2 regions of the Cytobacillus sp. FSL R7-0696 genome follow, and region 2 is predicted to be linked to the other one. Evidence: riboswitches for the same ligand, from Rfam matches in the RefSeq annotation. Region 2 holds a riboswitch; the other holds the start of a gene.
What was found. Region 2 has a riboswitch for S-adenosylmethionine ahead of MKX29_RS08430 (bifunctional homocysteine S-methyltransferase/methylenetetrahydrofolate reductase). Riboswitches for the same ligand answer to the same signal wherever they lie in the genome.
Positions count from the first base shown of each region.

Region 1: it holds a riboswitch for S-adenosylmethionine, as region 2 does, so the genes downstream of both, MKX29_RS01110 (PLP-dependent aspartate aminotransferase family protein) here and MKX29_RS08430 (bifunctional homocysteine S-methyltransferase/methylenetetrahydrofolate reductase) in region 2, are expected to answer to the same signal.

Region 1 is NZ_JBBOWA010000001.1:224,774-235,055, forward strand. It holds gene MKX29_RS01095 (ABC transporter ATP-binding protein) at 1-426, opposite strand, end outside; gene MKX29_RS01100 (ABC transporter permease) at 439-1,266, opposite strand; gene MKX29_RS01105 (aliphatic sulfonate ABC transporter substrate-binding protein) at 1,288-2,280, opposite strand; gene MKX29_RS01110 (PLP-dependent aspartate aminotransferase family protein) at 2,305-4,104, opposite strand; SAM riboswitch class I at 4,181-4,291, opposite strand; SAM riboswitch class I at 4,472-4,572, opposite strand; gene MKX29_RS01115 (NUDIX hydrolase) at 4,638-5,264, opposite strand; gene MKX29_RS01120 (MBL fold metallo-hydrolase) at 5,298-6,248, opposite strand; partial or broken gene MKX29_RS01125 (sporulation protein YhbH) at 6,515-6,673, opposite strand; gene MKX29_RS01130 (helix-turn-helix domain-containing protein) at 6,864-7,670, shown strand; gene MKX29_RS01135 (replication-relaxation family protein) at 7,657-8,286, opposite strand; gene MKX29_RS01140 (FtsK/SpoIIIE domain-containing protein) at 8,246-9,112, opposite strand; gene MKX29_RS01145 (hypothetical protein) at 9,287-9,469, opposite strand; gene MKX29_RS01150 (helix-turn-helix transcriptional regulator) at 9,621-9,827, shown strand; gene MKX29_RS01155 (hypothetical protein) at 9,824-10,222, shown strand; gene MKX29_RS01160 (LexA family protein) at 10,256-10,282, opposite strand, start outside.
Region 2 is NZ_JBBOWA010000001.1:1,582,063-1,592,344, reverse strand. It holds gene metH (methionine synthase) at 1-826, opposite strand, end outside; gene MKX29_RS08430 (bifunctional homocysteine S-methyltransferase/methylenetetrahydrofolate reductase) at 804-2,663, opposite strand; SAM riboswitch class I at 2,770-2,882, opposite strand; gene rpsJ (30S ribosomal protein S10) at 3,241-3,549, shown strand; gene rplC (50S ribosomal protein L3) at 3,586-4,215, shown strand; gene rplD (50S ribosomal protein L4) at 4,240-4,863, shown strand; gene rplW (50S ribosomal protein L23) at 4,863-5,147, shown strand; gene rplB (50S ribosomal protein L2) at 5,176-6,006, shown strand; gene rpsS (30S ribosomal protein S19) at 6,067-6,345, shown strand; gene rplV (50S ribosomal protein L22) at 6,364-6,705, shown strand; gene rpsC (30S ribosomal protein S3) at 6,709-7,365, shown strand; gene rplP (50S ribosomal protein L16) at 7,367-7,801, shown strand; gene rpmC (50S ribosomal protein L29) at 7,791-7,991, shown strand; gene rpsQ (30S ribosomal protein S17) at 8,013-8,276, shown strand; gene rplN (50S ribosomal protein L14) at 8,318-8,686, shown strand; gene rplX (50S ribosomal protein L24) at 8,723-9,034, shown strand; gene rplE (50S ribosomal protein L5) at 9,061-9,600, shown strand; gene rpsN (30S ribosomal protein S14) at 9,626-9,811, shown strand; gene rpsH (30S ribosomal protein S8) at 9,841-10,239, shown strand; gene rplF (50S ribosomal protein L6) at 10,271-10,282, shown strand, end outside.

The DNA of each region.
Region 1 (10,282 bases), 1.4 Mb from region 2:
TGGTGAGGTAACGAGAGCTCTGGCAATGGCCACCCTTTGCGCCATCCCGCCAGATAAATCTTTCGGGTAATGGTTTTCAAACCCTACTAGCCCAACGGCTTTAATATATTGCGCTATTTTACTTTGAACTTTTTTTTGTAGACCGAATCCAATATTGTCATAAACTTTTAACCAAGGCATCAGTCTAGGTTCCTGAAAAATCATCCCGATTTTCTTATGAACATCATGGACAGTTTCGCCATCTATTACAACCTGACCATCATATTGTTTATCCAAGCCGGATAATACACGTAAGAGCGTACTTTTACCGCAACCACTTGTTCCTAAAATCCCAATGACTTCACCCTGTTCTACCTTCAAGTCAATATTTTTGAATCCCGTTGTTCCATTTGAAAAAGTTCTAGACACTCGCTCAATTGATAACAATCTTGCCACCTCCTACTTCTTGACGATCGTATCTTGCCAATGCAATGTTTTTGTCTCTAAACCTTTTAAAATGGCATCTGTTATTTTTCCTAATATGGCAAATAAGACGATACTAGAAATAATTAATTCCGGTGCATAAGTGTTTTGGCCATAAACAAGCAAGTAACCAATACCTGTAGAAGCTCCCATTAATTCAGCTGCAACAACGAACATCCAACCAAGTCCCAATCCGCTTCTCAGCCCTACTAAAAAAGATGGCAAAGCTGCTGGTAATATAATCTTCGAAATTAATTGCCATGAGCTAAAATGATAGATTTTCCCCACTTCAATTAGTTTACGGTCAATTCCTTGAATGCCTGAAACGATATTTAAATAAACTGGGAAGAAAACACCGACAGCGATTAAAACCACCTTGGAAGGTTCTCCAATTCCCATCCAGAGAATAAATAAGGGCACCCATGCCAATGAAGGTATGGAACGAAAAGCTTGAATTAGTGGATCTAATAAACTTTCGACTGTGGAAAAGTAGCCAACAGCGGCGCCAATAATTAATGCTGCAACAGTGCCAAATAAAAAACCAAGCACAAGGCGATATAATGTAATGCTCGTATGTGTCCATAAACTTCCATCTGTCGTCATTGTCATAAGTGATTGCAAAATGATTGATGGAGCCGGGAGTAAATGAGGAGGGAACACACCGATCCGACTCAAGTACTCCCATGCAAGAATAAGTAAGATTGGCACGATACTTCCAAGTAACACCCTTTGAATACTAGGATTAATTTTTCTATGCTTCTCCTTACCCTCATTTACTTTTGGGATCGCTATGACTTCCTTCATATTCATTCTCCTTTACCAACCCTACTGAATGACCTCTGTTGAGAAATCTGGGTTTATTAATTCATCAACCACTTTACCTACGTCATCACTCTTAATAATGCCTTCTTCTTTTAAAACCTCACCAGCCGCATTTAATGCTTCTATTTGCACTTCACCAGGAATTGGCTCATTAAAGTCATTTCTCTCTAATTCTTTTTTCGCTACCTCAAGGGTGATTTGTGCTTCTTCTGCCAGTATCTCTGCCGCTTCTTCAGGATTTTCTAATACCCACGTACGAGCTTTTTCATAAAGCTCAATTACTTCTTTTACTTGTTCAGGATATTTCTCAGCAAATTCGCTTCTCACATTTAATGTGCCATACGTGTTAAAGTCGATATTTCGATAAATAAATTCTGTGCCTGCTTCAAGTTCTAATTTAGCCATATGTGGATCTAAACCAGCCCAAGCGTCTACTTGCCCTGTTGTTAATGCCGTTCCACCGTCAGCGTGTTGCAAGTTAACGATTTCTACATCCGTTGATGTCAATCCGGCTTCATTTAAAGAGCGCAGTAAAAAGATATATGGATCTGTTCCAATCGTTGCTGCTACTTTCTTTCCCTTCAAGTCTTCAACCGATTTGATAGCTGATCCTTTCGGTGCAACTAATGCCGTCCATTCTGGTTTTGAGTATATATAGACTGATTCAATTGGAGCACCATTTGCTTTTGCAATTAATGCCGCTGCACCTGCAGTTGAACCAAAATCAACACTGCTGCTATTAAGAAACTCAAGTGCCTTATTACTCCCTTGACTGAGGACAAACTCAACATCAATATCATCTTCGGCAAACGCTTCTTCTGCCCAACCGAATTTCTTTAAAATGACACTTGTTGGAGAATAATGGGCATAGTCTAAAACAATTTTTTCTGGTTTTCCTTCGCCATTGCTATCATTAGTGCTGGCCTCACTATCCCCGCAAGCACTAATGAATCCAATTGATAAAACGACAATTAAAAATACGAACCATTTCTTCATTGATGACTCTCCTCAACCTCGGTTTTAAATTTCACAAGCAAAGGTTACAATAGAACCTCTTAATCTCTGTGCCTCTTTATATGTGCAGCGATTTTGTACCGCTTCAAGTCCAGCTTCTTTTGCTATTTCAACTGCTTTTGGAGAAATGACACCTTCTTGCAGCCAGAACACTTTTGGTTGGATTTCTACTGCCTCTTTCGCCACTTCTATCGCAGCTTCAGGGCTTCTAAATACTTGCACAATATCAATGGTATAAGGAATGGATTTTAAATTTGGATATGCCTGTTCACCTAATACTTCTGTTTCTCTTGGATTAACTGGCACGATTTGATAACCTAATCTTTGCATTTTTCTTGCTAAACGGTAACTTGGTCTAGCAGGATTTCCACTTAAACCAACAACAGCAATCCTTTTTGCTCTTTGCACCTCTTCGCCATCCACATCTTCTTTTAATGAGGATGATTGTAATGCCCACCGAATAACACCTTCATCATTTACTGCTGTTTCTCCTTTTTGTTCTCCCTTCGAAGAAATACCAGTCGCTTCAAAGAAGGCTTGATCTAAGTCATTGGTTAAATCTCTAACCGATTCAATCCCAACTGATAAACGTATGAGCTCCTCACTTACACCGCTTTTAATTAAATCTTCTGCACTTAACTGTTGATGTGTGGTTGAAGCCGGATGAATAATGAGTGACTTCGCATCCCCTACATTGGCTACATGAGACCACAATGCAATGGTATCTATTACTTTCTTACCTGCATCTCGACCACCTTTAATACCGAAGTTCACAATGGAACCGAAGCCAGTGTTTAAATATTTCTTCGCGAGTTCATGCGCTGGATGCTCTGCTAAACCTGGATATGCGACCCAATCGACAGCTGGATGGGCGTTTAAGAAATGAGCTATCTTCGCTGCATTTTCCGTATGTTTCTCTATACGTAAATGGAGTGTTTCCAATCCTTGGAGTAAAAGAAATGCACTATGTGGGCTTAATGATGACCCAAAATCGCGCAGCAACTGAACACGAAGCTTTGTACTGAAAGCGAGAGTACCAAACTCATTCGCATAAACAATACCGTTATAACTTGGGTCTGGCTGAGTAAAACCAGGAAACTTATCATGATTCCAATTAAATCGTCCGCCATCAACTACAAGTCCACCAATTGTTGTTCCATGACCTCCAATCCATTTTGTTGCCGAGTGAATGACAATATCTGCACCCCATTGGATTGGTTTGCAAAGATAAGGTGAAGCGAAAGTATTATCAATAATAAGAGGAATATCATTTTCATGAGCAATATTTGCAACTGCCTCTACATCTAGGACATGAAGACTTGGGTTCCCAATAATCTCTCCATATAAAGCCTTAGTTTTTGGCGTAATCGCTTTACGGTAATTCTCAGGGTCAGAACCATCAACAAAATGAACTTTAATCCCATATTTCGGAAGTGTTATAGCAAAAAGATTATATGTTCCACCATAAAGGTTCGAAGCTGCAACAATCTCATCACCCGCTTGGGCAATATTCATAATCGAAAGAGCTATAGCTGCCATTCCAGATGAAGTCGCTACTGCCGCTACCCCATCTTCTAATAAAGCAATACGTTTTTCTAATACATCTACCGTTGGATTACCGATTCGTGAATAGATATTTCCCGTCTCATCCAATGAAAATAGGCTTTGCGCATGATCTGTATTATGAAAAACATATGAACTCGTTTGATAAATAGGAACTGCACGAGATCCCGTTGTCGGGTCTGGTGATTGACCTCCATGTAATAAAATCGTCTCATCATCATAAGTGTTAAATTGATTCGTCATTATATACTCTCCTCTACTTTTTAGTCGGATAATTAAAATAAATAACCCCCTCTTCATAAGAAGAGGGGGTTGCCTCATCTTATCTTCCAGACATTCACTGCCTGCAGGATTTAGCACCTTTTCAAGCATTTGCTTGAAGGTTGCCGGACTTCATAGGGCCTGATCCCTCCGTCACTCTCGATAAGAAATATTTTATTTTTTAAAGCGTTAATACTTTAATTACAAATAGAATTATATCCAAAAAACAAATTGTCGTCAATATAAAATCTGAATATATTTTATATTCCAATAAAATATTGGCTCTATCACATAAAAAGCCCTTCCACCAAGAAGGGCAGAAGGGCTTTGAATTCACACGCTCACCTTCTCCTTATCTTTGGATAATATCCTCTGAAATTGGCACCATACAAAAGATTGCTGGTTGCCGAGGCTTCACTGGGTCAGTCCCTCCGCCTCTCTGGATAAGAAGTTCTATTTATTTGTTTAACATCATATACCCTTTTATAGGGAATCGTCAATAACATTTTGAAAATTTATTTATTTTCATCCTGGATAAGTGTCAAAAAATGATACAGTATCTTAGCTGTTAACCCCCATATCACATGACCTTTATAAGTATAAAAAATTTCTTGCATCCTTCGCGTTTGCCATTTATATTTTTCCCCATTAGGAATGAGATGATAAGGGAAGCTACTATTAGGCTCTGGCTTCATCTCAATATAATGAATTGATGGTCCCTCTTTCAAAAAATAAGTAAGTGGTACTGTGAAAATTTGATCCACTTCCTCTGGATTTAGCTTAAGATCACTGATGCTCTCTATTGTGCCTACAAACGGATAAATCACTGTATCATAAGGTGTCACTACATAATCAAGTTCTGAAAAAACAGAGACTTCTCCAATTGGGATACCTAACTCTTCACTGGTCTCCCTTTTTGCCGTCTCAATCAAATCCACATCGTCTTGATCCATTTTCCCCCCAGGAAAGCAAATTTCCCCTGGCTGTCTTCTCATAGATAAAGACCGTACTTCAAACAAAATATGTATTTCTCCATCTTTTTCTATTAGGGGAAGAAGAACAGCGAATTTAACCAATCTAGAGCTACCCAATATATCTGATTGACGATGCTGTATCTCTGATCTTATTTCTTCCAAATCCATGTTAATTACCTCCAAACCACACGACTTAAATCTTTATTTCTCTTTCTGCAATCTATCAATCATCCCCATTGTGCAGACATTTAAATCTAAGCCTATTAGCTTCTTATCCTCTGCACTAAGTTCAACATCGTGCGCTGTTAATAAATAATGTTTTACTTGTTCCAACAATTCCGATTGTATGGCTTCCTGCATTTTTATTATGTCATTTCCTTGGAGAAAAACGTCATCTGCAACTGAAGTAAATATAGGTAACCAATAACGAATTTGTGTAAAAACATCCTTTGGTTCAGGGCCCTCACCATAATGCCCAAAAAAGATATGTTGTGGTTGAAGTGATTCGATTTTTTCAACAGAAGATAACATCGCCTCTGGATCAAACTGATTAGGAGAAGTCGATGGCAGGACTAATGGATATCCTTTTCTTGCTATGCCAGGATAAAATACGCCAATTGTATCGCCAGTAAAGAAGCCATTACTTTTCGAATCATGGATTGAAAAGTGGTGCTTTGCATGGCCAGGGGTATCATAGAAAGTTAACAAACGTCCACCGATATCCAATGATTGTCCCTCTTCCATCGCGACTAACCTCTTCTCATCAATTGGCACAATCGGATTAAATAGTTGATCAAACTCATCGCCATATACCATTCTAGCACCAGCAATTAATTTACTAGGGTCAGCTAAATGCCGTTTACCTCTTGGATGAACATATACTTTTGCTTCTGGACATTGTTCTAAGAACAAACCAGTTCCACCAGCATGGTCTAAATGTACATGGGTGACAATAATATGCTTGATATCTTCTAGGTTAATGTTCAATTCTTGCAACCCTTCTATAAGGTGAGGAATCGAAGGACTAGCGCTTGTTTCAATCACTGTTAATTCTTCAGCACCTAATATATACGCCCCCGTACGCTCAGGTGTTTGTAAATCCATTAAATCAATCAGTTGAATATCATTACCTAAATCTTGAATTTTGTGCAAAGGAAACCCCTCCATATTACTCTTTATGAAAATTATGACATAAGTAGATGAAGAGAGCTACTTAAAAGAATTACAGATAAAAGTGCTCAAATCTACCTAGTGCTTAGTCAGTTGAGCAAAAAAAAACACAGCATCAATCGCTGTGATATAACTAAAAAGCTCGATTGCTTTGTTCTCATCATTTTTCAAAACCTGCCTCCGAAACGCTCGTAAGTAAGCTATTACACTTCAGAACTTAGTTGCGAACCTTTCAAAACAGGCTCTCATTACGCTAACTTTTCCTTCTGTTCTTGTTCTTTAAAAAAGCCTTTCATCGCATGGAATACATCAGCCTTCTGCTTTAAAATATAATAACGGAACAAATCATTTTTTATATTTTTGTATGCTGACATTAAAGTAGAATGGCGGTTATATTGGTTTAACTGTATACCCTATATCCAAAATAAAAAGCACAGCGTATGTAAGTAGTGTCCCCACACTCTTACATCGTCCGCCTACTCACGATAGGCAAACATTTGCTGTACCTTTAGATGTATTTTATTACATTCCAGGTCCCATAGCAACGGTTTGTCTGATGATGGCCGTTGCTTTTTTGTATTCAAAGGAGCCAGGGAAATGAAAAACCGTATTGATGTAATTGCACAAGAAGAATCATATAGTAACCTTGCGTCATTTAATGATATAGAACTAATGAACAAGGCAGTACGTAAATATAGAGACGTCATAACTGTGTCTGTTAAGCGAGCTGACGTACAGAAGAGACTAATTGCTTTATTAGAGATTTTAAAACGTCATAGCTGCAAGCAAATTGGCGTGAGCTATATGTCTAAAAATACGATTGCCAAAAAGTTAGAATTATCCTATAAGACTGTACAAAGATTAATGAAAAAGTTAGTTGACTTGGGCATGATCCGCCAGGTAGAAATGAAGCGTAAAAAGAACATGTTACAAACTGCTAATGCAGTTATTATTTTGCCTATAAAAGAAGAAGTGACCAACAAGCAACCTGCTAAAAAGTCCAAGAAGTGTCCTACCATTAAAACAACTTCTAGTTCTTTAAAACAACTTATTAATAATACTAAACGTAATAACAGCGTTAAGTTGTCATCTGCAAATTTTATTGCTCATTGGGTACCAAAAAGCTTCGCTGAGTTAACAAGGTACTTTTATTCTGAAGCTAAAGCTATTGAAGAATTTTGGAAAGTAGTTAAACAATGTAATAGAGTAGTAGACCATATGAACGGTTTAAGAGCCTTTACTGAAGATCAAGAGCTTGAAATTGGTGTACAAGCATTTAAGGAATTTGTAATGAAAATAAAGTCTGGTGCAAAAATGATTAAAGGGGAATTTGCTTATTTTAACGGCATTGTTAATAATCTTATGGATAAGCTTTATTTTGATGACGCATTTATGTCTCGTTAAAGGTTAGTATCTCTACTGGCATCTTAGTACATAATTTCTCAAACTCGTGTTTCCGTTGATCACTTAAAGTAAAAATGCTTAATTTAGGCATCAGCCCAAAATGCTTGCCGATTTCTTGCCACATCTCTCGATACTTATTTATCTTTTTACGGTTGTCTTGCATAGACCTGGTGTTATCTATCTCGATTAAATAAACATACCCATTACGGCTAAATACAGCGTCAGGGATAAGTGTTTGCTTGTTAACCACAGTTAATCCTTTTATCTGAATTCCAAAACTATATTCTGGCTCTTGTGATGTCTCAATAATATATTCCCTTTTCCAATCCAGAGGGCAATTAAAATGGACATAAGCCTGGTTGCACAAAAGCATGTGGTCAAACAAGACAGACTTTTTAACTTCCTTATCAGAGCCAATTAAATTACGGCCATCTTTATTGAGATACACTATTTTTTGATTAGAGCGTACAACATGAAGATACTCTTCTAACTGATTAATTAACCTACAGGTATGACGATATGATCCAGGTTGTAATATATCATGAAGTTGCTTAACTGTTACTGCACCTAATTTATCAATTGTCATCAGAATCTTTTCTTGCTTGTTGAAGTTCATGCAGAAAACCTCCTATTTGTATGTCATTGATATAAGGGCATTGAATCTCATGTGATTGGGCTAATTTATAAATGGCCCTGCCTGGTATCGGTTCTAATTCTTCAGCGCCTTTTTCATCAAGGATTACACGACTACCTACCATATCTGGCATCCGAAACGCAACACGTGCCATCATGTTCATTTTTATGCTCATGCTGACTGATTCCTTTGAAGGGTATTGAGTGGCCAAGATTAATCGAAAGCCTAATCCCCCACCAATACGTGCAATTTCACTGAGATATATTTGTGCGAGTTCGGCATGCTTTTTAAATTCTTTAGGTACTAATTTGGGTGAAAGTTCTGCTGATTCATCCACAATAATAAATGTACGTTCTTTAATTGGTGTCTCAGCGACATTAGTCCAGTTATTCTTTAAATAGCGTTCTTCCTCTAATTTGATAAGTTTATAAACATGATTCAGCACCTTACATGAGTCAATTAAACTAGTTGCCACAGTCTTAACTTGTGGAAGGTTGCGGTATTTGTAAAACTCTAATCCTCCTTTTAAATCCAATATAATTATTTTCACTCTGTCAGGATTCCCAAGTATTAATGACGAAAAAATGCTTTTCAAAAATATTGTTTTTCCCATCCTAGTTGCCCCACCTACTAGCAAATGCGGATAATGGTCAAAATGGTGATAGATCACTTTTCGTTTTTTTCCTATTGGCACGAGCCATGAGTTTTCATATAAATCCTTTTTATCATATGTCCAGTTGGATAGAGTTTTGTATGGGATTAGTGCTGCTGCAGTCACAAGGACTGGCGGAATAAACCACTCTAACATTAGGTCACTCTCCTATTCAGTGTCATTGTCACTCACTTTGTCATCGGGTCTCCTGGTCAGTGACATGTCATTTTTTTATTTATCAATGTTTCATAGTTAATTTTTCTTGTCATTTGTAGAGCAACTAAGAATACTTATCGTATTCTTCCTCTTCCTCGTTTCTCTCGTTGAGGCTCAAATAAAAATTGCCCACAAGTGCTTCAATAGATAGAGCATTCCCCCGTATTTAGTCACCTCTAATGCCAAGTTAATTGCTGTTTGATTAATCTTAATACCGTAACCCTCCATAATTGTTACCCCTACCAAGCTACCTCCAGCTACTCCAATCGCTACTAACCCAAATGTCACCGGGTCCATTTGTCATCACCCTTTCGTCAGTGTCTAGTACAGTGTATGGGCGAATGACACAAATAGTACCTCTTTTTCACAAAAATATTTGGATTTTCACAATATAATTGTGAAAGGATTAATGTTTTAAATACCGAATGAATATAATGGGTGATATAATATGGTTATTTGTCTAATAGGAGCTTATATAAAGCAATCTACTTACACACGAAAACAGATTTGTGAAATGTTTGGGATTTCTCAAAATACCTTATCTAATTGGTCTACAGGGAAAACTTATCCATCAATCCCTCAGGTTATGAAACTTGCTGTATTATTAAACGTAAAGGTAGATGACCTATATAAATTTAAGGAGGAAGAGGATTGAATAAATACATTAAAATCTCAATTGCTATTGGGGTTATTCTTTTTATTGCAATTGCAACTTTTATGGATTATTATTTTGGATACGATTCAACTGTTCATGAAAAATCTTTGAATGCATTCAATATTGTGGATGAAGCATATAAAGAGGACAGAGAATTAACAGATTACGAAATAATGGAGTTAAAAGAATTCGAGGAATATGCAAATAAGTGGGTTGAGAATGCTGATAAAAAGGAAAAATTATCAGAGAGAGATTCTAATAGTGCTGGTCTTATTTTGACAGTTAACAGTTTAGTAATGATGTATCCAATGATATCTGACAAAGAATTTGCAGATGAAGATTCTCTTGATCTTTTCCATGAAAACTACAAAAATGCACAGTTATTGTTAGACTAAGTTTGTTTTAGCACAAATTAAACCGTCTCAAAATCATGAGGCGGTTTTTGTTATTCTTAG
Region 2 (10,282 bases):
AAAGCTTTGTAGATAGAGATTCTGCTGTTTCGTGATAACAGCCGTCTTCATCTGGTAAGCCTGCATTAGGATAACAGCTAACACCAGTTGAAGAGAGTTGTGCTAGAGAGCGAATATGCTCTTGCATAAATTCCGGTCCAGTTGCGCAGTTGAGCCCAACAGCTATTGGTTTCATGTGCTCTATTGAAATGTAAAATGCTTCGATGTTTTGCCCTGCCAAAGTGGTGCCCATCGGCTCTATTGTCCCTGATATCATAATAGGGAGTTCTTTCTTTGTATGATGAAAGGCTTCTTTAATCCCTAGGAAAGCAGCTTTTACATTAAGGAGATCTTGGCTTGTTTCTATTAATAATAAATCTACACCACCGTCAATGAGTCCTATGGCTTGTGTACGATAATCCAGGACTAATTGTTTAAAAGTTGTTCCACCGGTGACGCTTAATGTCTTAGTAGTTGGTCCCATAGATCCTGCTACATATCGCGGATGATTAGGCTTGTCGTATTTTTGCACTGCTTTTATAGCAATTTCAGCCGCTCTGCGGTTTAACAATTCACTTAAATGCCCAATATTATATTCTTCTAAAACGATACGCGTCGCTCCGAATGTATTTGTTTCAATTATATCTGCCCCTGCCGAAAGATAAGCTTCATGAATGGATTGGATCAATTCAGGTCGCGTAAGTGTGAGGTATTCATTACAACCTTCTAGATCCTCACCACCAAAGTCATCTGCTGTTAGGTGGGCTTCTTGTAGCATGGTGCCCATTGCCCCATCCATGATTAAAATCTTTTCTTTCATTTGTTTAGTGATGGTTACTTTTGACATAATGATGCTCCTTCTTCTGTTGATCTTTTCTTCTAATATGATTGGTCAGTTCGGTTGTGAGTTGATATCTAAGGAAAGGGGTAACAAGGTAGATGCCTTGAAAGAGTTCTAAGGCTGCATCGATCAACTCTTTTGTAATTAATAAGCCTTCTTTCTCAGCAAGAATAGGGTTAACGGCTTTTGCCATTCTGTCGCGGGTCGTTTGAGTAATCTTGATGCCAGGCACTTCGTTATGAAGATACTCTGCATTTTTGCTGCTAATCAGTGGCATCATTCCGATGAAAATAGGTGCGGAAAGATGCTTTGTTGCCTCATGAATCTCTAATAGTTGTGTTATTGAAAACACTGGCTGTGACACGAAATAATCAGCGCCTGCTTTTATTTTCCTTTCAAGTCGGGCAACAGCTTTATCTAATGATTTGACATGAGGATTAAATGCTGCCCCGACAGAAAAGACGGCATTTTCACCAAGTTCAGAACCTGAAGGGGAAATTCCTTCATTAAATTGTTTAATCATTTCTATTAATTCAAAGGAAGATAAATCAAATACAGATGAAGCGCCTGGGAAATTGCCAACTCTTGCCGGATCCCCAGTTATGGCTAAAATATCATGCAACCCTAATGTATGAAGACCCATGAGATGTGATTGTAAGCCGATTAAGTTTCGATCTCTACAGGAGAGGTGGACAAGTGGTCGAACGTTTGTATCCTTGTGGATGATATGTGCTAGGGCTTCATTTGCGATTCGTGGTGTGGCAAGAGAGTTATCTGCGAGTGTAATTGCATCAACACCAGCATCTTTTAAGGCTCTGGCGCCTTCAAAAAATTTAGCAGTTGATAGCTTCTTAGGTGGGTCTAGTTCGACGATGATGGTGCGTTTTTCTTGTACAAGTGTCTCTAACGGCGTATTGTTGCGTTCGATTGTAATTCTCTCTATTTTAGGTTTCCTTTTATTTGTTACTTGTTTTTCAAGAATAGGTACAGCATGCCTAACTTCGTCTGCAAATGCTTTAATATGGCCCGGTGTCGTTCCGCAGCAACCACCAAGCAGTCGAACACCTTGCTTAAGGAAGGACTTCGCTGATTTTCTAAAATAGTCTTCGCCCTCCTTATATTGAATCGTACCATCGATATAGGCCGGTAGACTCGCGTTAGGATAGGCAGAGAGAAACGCGTGCTGAGGTAATTCAACGGAGGAGAGTGTCTCTAACATATGATGTGGACCTAAACGGCAGTTTACCCCGACAACATCTGCCCCTTTAGCTTCTAACCTTTTTAAGGCGTCATTAATTAACGTCCCATTTTGTAATATAGCGATTTCTTGTAAAGACACTTGGGCAATTATAGGTATATCCGTTTCTTTCCGGGCAATAGAGAGAACCGTTTCTAATTCTTCTAAATCATAATATGTTTCAAGAAGGAGCCCATCTACGCCTTCTAACAATAAGCAGTATAGCTGTTCACGAAAGTTACGTTTAATTTCATCTAGAGGAATAGAGAGGGGGTTTAATCCTCGTACACCTCCCATTGTGCCGAGCACATATGCCTGATGATGTTGAATACTAGATCGTGCCAGTTTTACAGCCGCACTATTAATCTCTTTGACTGAATCCTCTAGGCCATACCGTTTCAATTTTAAATAATTCGCAGCATAGGAGTTTGTTTGAATTAAATCCGCACCTGCACCGAGATAAGCTTGATGAATGTGCTGAATTTGTTCCGGTGCTGAGAGGTTTAACTCTTCAAAACATGTATCCGTACCATAAGAATAAAGAAGTGTTCCTATCGCACCGTCAGCAATTAATACTTGGTTCTTCATTTTTTCAAGGAAGTTCAAAGGTCTCACTCCTTCAATTCATATTTTGTTGAATTCAATGGATGAGAAGCCAAAGAGAAAATAAAAAAGGCCCTCAAGAAGAAGGCCTATTATTATCATAGTCATCTTCTCATCTTTCAAGCGTATAGCTTGTAGGAATTAGCACCTTTTCAATAGCGTTCACTATTGATGGTTGCTGAGGTGTCACCGGGCCTATCCCTCAACCTCTCATGATAAGAAATAAAAAATATTTTATTGAATAAAATTTACATGAATGAGCCTATGTTTGTCAAATAAAAATTTAGAAAATTTAAAAATAAATAATTGTATAAGCGTTTTTTTAGAAAATGATGTAAAGAGGAAGATATACTTGAAAACACTATTAACAGCAGTTATAATGTTAAAAGTGTGCAGAACAGAGAGAAACGCAATCAATAGTTGCATTTGTTATGTCTTTTCTGTATAATAGACAATGTTGGTCTTTGACTGCGATGAAGTGAAAGGTTGCTGACACACCCGGCCGCTTTGCCATGGCGAGTGTGTGGGAAATTTTCACGGAGAATGTCTATATGAAAATAGGCGAAAAGGAGGGAAAATAATGGCAAAACAAAAAATTCGTATTCGTTTAAAAGCTTATGATCACAGAATTCTTGATCAATCTGCTGAAAAAATCGTTGAAACTGCAAAACGCTCTGGTGCGGCTGTATCTGGTCCAATCCCATTGCCAACTGAAAAGTCAGTTTACACAATTCTTCGTGCGGTGCATAAATATAAAGATTCTCGTGAGCAATTCGAAATGCGTACACACAAACGTTTAATCGACATCATTAATCCAACACCACAAACAGTCGATTCATTAATGCGTTTAGACTTACCATCTGGTGTTGATATCGAAATTAAACTTTAATTAATACATTAAAACAATCTAGGAGGTGTGACTGAAATGACCAAAGGAATCTTAGGAAGAAAGATTGGTATGACTCAAGTATTTGCTGAAAACGGTGATCTTATCCCGGTAACAGTGGTTGAAGCTACTCCAAACGTTGTTCTTCAAAAGAAATCAGTTGATACTGATGGATACGAAGCAATCCAAATCGGTTTTGAAGATAAACGCGAAAAGCTTTCAAACAAACCGGAAAAAGGACACGCTGCTAAAGCTGATACTACTCCTAAGCGCTTCGTTCGCGAATTACGCGGAGCTGACTTAGCTGAGTATGAAGTTGGTCAGGAAGTCAAAGTTGATATTTTCGCTGAAGGTGAAAAAATTGATGTAACAGGAATTTCAAAAGGTAAAGGTTTCCAAGGTGCAATTAAACGCCACGGACAATCTCGCGGACCAATGGCACACGGTTCACGTTACCACCGTCGCCCAGGTTCAATGGGTCCTGTTGCTCCAAACCGCGTATTCAAAGGTAAATTATTACCTGGTCGCATGGGCGGAGAACAAATCACAGTACAAAACCTTGAAATCGTAAAAGTAGATGCAGAACGCAATCTTCTATTAGTAAAAGGTAATGTACCTGGCTCTAAAAAAGCGCTTCTAAAACTAGTAAGTGCGGTTAAAGCAAAGTAATAACCCGGAAAGGAGGAAGTAAGAATGCCTAAAGTTGCATTATTAAACCAAAGTGGTTCACAAGTTGGCGATATTGAGCTGAACGACTCAATCTTTGGTATCGAGCCAAACAACCACGTGATGTTTGAAGCTGTTATTATGCAAAGAGCTTCTCTACGTCAAGGAACTCATAAAACTAAAATTCGTTCTGAAGTAGCTGGCGGAGGACGTAAACCATGGCGTCAAAAAGGCACAGGTCGTGCTCGTCAAGGTTCAATCCGTTCACCACAATGGCGCGGAGGCGGTACTGTATTTGGTCCTGTACCACGCAGCTATAGCTACAAATTACCTAAAAAAGTTCGTCGCTTAGCTATCAAATCAGCGTTATCTACTAAAGTTGCGGAAGAGAACATTCTAGTATTAGAAACTCTATCTTTCGAAGCTCCAAAAACAAAAGACTTTAAAGGTGTACTTAAAGGTCTTTCTGTAGATTCTAAAGCATTAATCGTAACTGCAGACATCGATGAAAACGTAGCATTATCTGCTCGTAACATCCCTGGAGTAACAGTTGTTACTGCTAACGGAATCAGCGTATTAGACGTTTTAAATCATGATAAATTGATCATGACGAAGCAAGCGGTCGAAAAAGTAGAGGAGGTGCTTGCATAATGGATGCACGCGATATCATTAAGCGCCCCGTTATCACTGAACGTTCTACTGACATCATGGCTGACAAAAAATATACTTTTGAAGTTGATGTAAGAGCTAATAAAACTCAAGTTAAAGATGCTGTTCAAGAAATCTTTGATGTAAAAGTTGAAAAAGTGAACATCATGAACTACAAAGGTAAATTCAAGCGCATGGGTAAATTCGGTGGTTATACAAACAAACGCCGTAAAGCGATTGTTAAACTAACTGCTGACAGCAAAGAAATCGAAATCTTTGAAGCTTAATTTCTAACAAGAAGAGGAGGGAAATGAAATGGCGATTAAAAAATACAAACCTACCTCTAATGGTCGTCGCGGCATGACGGTATCTGATTTCGCAGAAATCACTACAGACAAACCAGAAAAATCTTTGCTTGCTCCAGTAAAGCGCAAAGGTGGCCGTAACAACCAAGGTAAGTTGACAGTTCGTCATCAAGGCGGCGGTCATAAACGTCAATATCGTATCATCGACTTTAAACGTGACAAAGATGGAATACCAGGTCGCGTTGCTACAGTCGAGTATGATCCAAACCGCTCAGCTAACATTGCACTAATTAATTATGTAGATGGAGAAAAGCGTTACATCCTAGCTCCTAAGACTCTTAAAGTAGGCGCAGAAGTAATGTCTGGTCCTGAAGCAGATATCAAAGTAGGTAATGCATTACCACTTACAAACATTCCTGTGGGTACTGTAATCCACAACATCGAACTTAAACCTGGTAAAGGTGGACAGTTAGTACGTTCTGCTGGAACAAGTGCACAAGTACTTGGTAAAGAAGGTAAATACGTATTAGTACGCTTAAACTCTGGTGAAGTTCGTATGATTCTTGCTACTTGCCGCGCTACTGTAGGTCAAGTTGGTAACGAACAACACGAATTGATTAACATCGGTAAAGCCGGTCGTTCTCGTTGGTTAGGTAAACGCCCAACTGTACGTGGATCTGTTATGAACCCTAACGATCACCCACACGGTGGTGGTGAAGGTAAAGCTCCTATCGGTCGTAAATCACCTATGTCTCCTTGGGGTAAACCAACTCTTGGATACAAAACACGTAAGAAAAACAATCAATCTGATAAATTTATCGTACGTCGTCGTAAAAAATAACGGGATTGAACTACGGTTCCAAAGACGGGCCGTAGAACAATCACGAAGGGAGGTTCAATCATGGGTCGCAGCTTAAAAAAAGGACCTTTTGTTGACGAACATTTAATGACAAAGATCGAAAAGTTAAATGAAACTGATGGCAAGCAAGTAGTGAAGACTTGGTCTCGCCGTTCTACGATCTTCCCACAATTCATCGGACACACTATCGCAGTGTATGATGGTCGCAAACATGTGCCTGTTTATGTTACTGAAGATATGGTAGGCCACAAGCTTGGAGAATTTGCTCCAACACGTGCATACAAAGGCCATGGTAATGATGATAAGAAAACAAGACGTTAATGAGAGGAGGGCATTATAATGCAAGCTAAAGCTGTTGCAAGAACAGTTCGTATTGCTCCTCGTAAAGCTCGTTTAGTCGTAGATTTAATTCGAGGTAAGCAAGTAGGTGAAGCGGTAGCGATTTTAAATTTAACTCCAAAAGCTGCTTCTCCAATCGTAGAAAAAGTATTAAAATCTGCACTAGCTAACGCAGAGCACAACTACGAAATGGATGTTAATAATTTAGTAGTTGAGCAAGCATTTGTTGACGAAGGACCAACTTTAAAACGTTTCCGTCCACGTGCACAAGGTCGTGCTAGCGCAATCAACAAACGCACAAGTCACATCACAATCGTTGTATCAGAAAAGAAGGAGGGATAATCTGTGGGTCAAAAAGTAAATCCAGTCGGTTTGCGTATCGGTGTCATCCGTGATTGGGAGTCAAAATGGTACGCAGGTAAAGACTACGCTGATCTTTTACACGAAGACCTGAAAGTTCGTGAGTACATCACAAAACGCTTAAGCGATGCATCTGTTTCTAAAGTAGAAATCGAACGTGCAGCTAATCGCTTAAATATCACAGTCCATACTGCAAAACCAGGAATGGTTATCGGTAAAGGTGGTACTGAGGTAGAGGCGTTGCGTAAAGCACTTAACGCACTTACTGGCAAACGTGTTCACATCAATATTCTTGAAATCAAAAAAGCTGACATCGACGCGAAATTAGTAGCGGAAAACATTGCTCGTCAATTGGAAAACCGTGTATCATTCCGTCGTGCTCAAAAACAAACTATTCAACGTGCTATGCGCGCAGGAGCTAAAGGTATCAAAACAATGGTATCTGGACGTCTTGGCGGTGCTGATATCGCTCGTTCTGAATCTTATAGCGAAGGAACTGTACCACTTCATACTCTTCGTGCTGACATTGATTATGCTACAGCAGAAGCAGATACGACTTACGGTAAGTTAGGCGTAAAAGTATGGATCTATCGTGGAGAGGTGCTTCCTACAAAGAAGAATAATGGGGAAGGAGGCAAATAATATGCTATTGCCAAAACGCGTAAAATATCGTCGTGTACACCGTGGAAAAATGCGCGGTCAAGCAAAAGGTGGTACTGAAGTAACATTCGGTGAATATGGTCTACAAGCTCAAGATGCTTCTTGGATCACTAACCGTCAAATCGAATCTGCCCGTATTGCAATGACTCGTTACATGAAACGTGGCGGTAAAGTTTGGATTAAAATATTCCCGCATAAGCCATACACTGCTAAGCCTCTTGAAGTCCGAATGGGTTCTGGTAAGGGTGCTCCTGAAGGATGGGTTGCAGTTGTTAAGCCTGGTAAAGTAATGTTCGAAATTGCAGGTGTATCTGAAGAGATCGCTCGTGAAGCTCTACGTCTTGCAGCACACAAACTTCCAGTTAAATGTAAGTTTGTAAAACGAGAAGAAATTGGTGGTGAATCAAATGAAAGCTAATGAAATTCGTGACCTTACCACTGCCGAAATAGAACAAAAAGTTAAATCATTAAAAGAAGAGCTTTTTAATCTACGCTTTCAATTGGCGACTGGACAACTGGAAAACACAGCTCGCATCCGTGAAGTGCGTAAAGCAATTGCTCGTATGAAAACTGTTATCCGTGAAAGAGAAATTGGTTTTAGCAAGTGATATTGAGAGGAGGTTCGCACAATGAGTGAACGTAACCAACGCAAAGTATACTCTGGACGCGTTGTTTCAGACAAAATGGATAAAACTGTTACTGTTTTAGTCGAAACATACAAAAAGCATCCATTATACGGCAAACGCGTAAAGTACTCTAAAAAGTTTAAAGCTCATGATGAGCAAAATGAAGCAAAAATCGGCGATATCGTTCGTATCATGGAAACTCGCCCATTATCTGCGACTAAACGCTTCCGTCTAGTTGAAGTTGTTGAGAAAGCAGTTATTATCTAATTGTTCGGAAATATGTTTGATCCCGAAGGGAGGTTACACAGATGATTCAACAAGAATCACGTTTAAAAGTTGCTGATAACTCTGGTGCTCGTGAAGTACTTACAATTAAAGTTTTAGGTGGTTCAGGCCGTAAAACTGCTAACATCGGTGATGTAATTGTTTGCACAGTGAAACAAGCAACACCAGGTGGCGTTGTTAAAAAAGGTGATGTTGTTAAAGCTGTTGTCGTTCGTACAAAGAGCGGCGTTCGTCGTAAAGATGGCACATACATCCGTTTTGATGAAAACGCATGTGTAATTATTCGTGACGATAAAGGTCCTCGTGGTACACGTATCTTTGGACCAGTTGCTCGTGAACTACGCGAGAACAACTTCATGAAAATCGTATCATTAGCTCCAGAAGTACTATAAAAATTAAACAAAATGCCTTTAAGGAGGTGCACACAGATGCATGTAAAAAAAGGTGATAAAGTAATGGTCATCTCTGGTAAGGATAAAGGCAAATCAGGCGTTATTCTTGCTGCTTACCCAAAACAAGAACGCGTTCTTGTAGAAGGTGTTAATATCGTAAAGAAACACGCTAAACCATCTAACTTGAATCCTCAAGGTGGAATCCTTAGCCAAGAAGCACCTATTCATGTATCAAACGTTATGCCGGTTGACCCAAAATCTGGTGAACCAACTCGCGTAGGCTATCAAACGGTTGATGGGAAAAAAGTGCGTGTAGCAAAAAAATCAGGTGAATCTTTAGATAAATAGATCAATGAAGAAGGGAGGTACAATCGATGAACCGCCTAAAAGAAAAACATGTAAAAGAAATTACTCCTGCTCTTGTGAGCAAGTTTAACTATAAATCAGTAATGCAAGTACCAAAACTTGAAAAAATCGTTATCAACATGGGTGTGGGTGATGCTGTGCAAAACTCTAAAGCATTAGATAATGCTGTTGAGGAATTAACACAAATCGCAGGTCAAAAACCTGTTATCACTCGCGCGAAAAAATCAATCGCTGGCTTCCGTTTACGTGAAGGTATGCCAATCGGAGCGAAAGTTACTTTACGTGGAGAACGCATGTACGAATTCTTCGATAAATTAGTATCTGTTTCTCTTCCACGTGTACGTGACTTCCGTGGTATTTCTAAAAAGTCTTTCGACGGACGCGGAAACTACACACTTGGTGTTAAAGAGCAATTGATCTTCCCTGAGATCGATTACGATAAAGTAAGCAAAGTTCGTGGTATGGATATCGTTATCGTAACAACTGCCAATACTGATGAAGAAGCTCGTGAACTTTTAACACAATTTGGAATGCCATTCCAAAAGTAATCGTTAATTAGAGGGAGGCGAAAACGTGGCTAAAAAGTCAATGATTGCGAAACAAAAACGCACGCCTAAATACAAGGTACAAGAATATACACGTTGCGAACGTTGTGGACGTCCACATTCTGTATACCGTAAATTTAAGCTTTGCCGTATTTGTTTCCGTGAATTAGCATATAAAGGACAAATTCCTGGCGTTAAAAAAGCTAGCTGGTAAACCCAAAGTTAGGGAAGGAGGTAAAAACAATGGTCATGACAGATCCAATTGCAGATTTGCTAACTCGCATCCGTAATGCGAACATGGTTCGTCACGAAAAATTAGAAGTTCCTGCTTCTAATATTAAAAAAGAAGTTGCTGAAATCCTTAAGCGTGAAGGCTTCGTACGTGATGTAGAGTTTATCGAAGATAACAAGCAAGGCATTATCCGCATTTTCTTAAAATACGGTGCAAAGAATGAACGTGTAATCACAGGCTTAAAACGTATCAGTAAACCTGGTCTTCGTGTTTATGCTAAAGCTGATGAGGTACCACGCGTTCTTAACGGTCTTGGTATCGCACTCGTTTCTACTTCTCAAGGCGTTCTTACAGACAAAGAAGCTCGCGCGAAACAAGTAGGCGGAGAAGTACTAGCGTACGTTTGGTAATATAGTTTCAGAAAGAATGGAGGTGCAATAAATGTCCCGTATA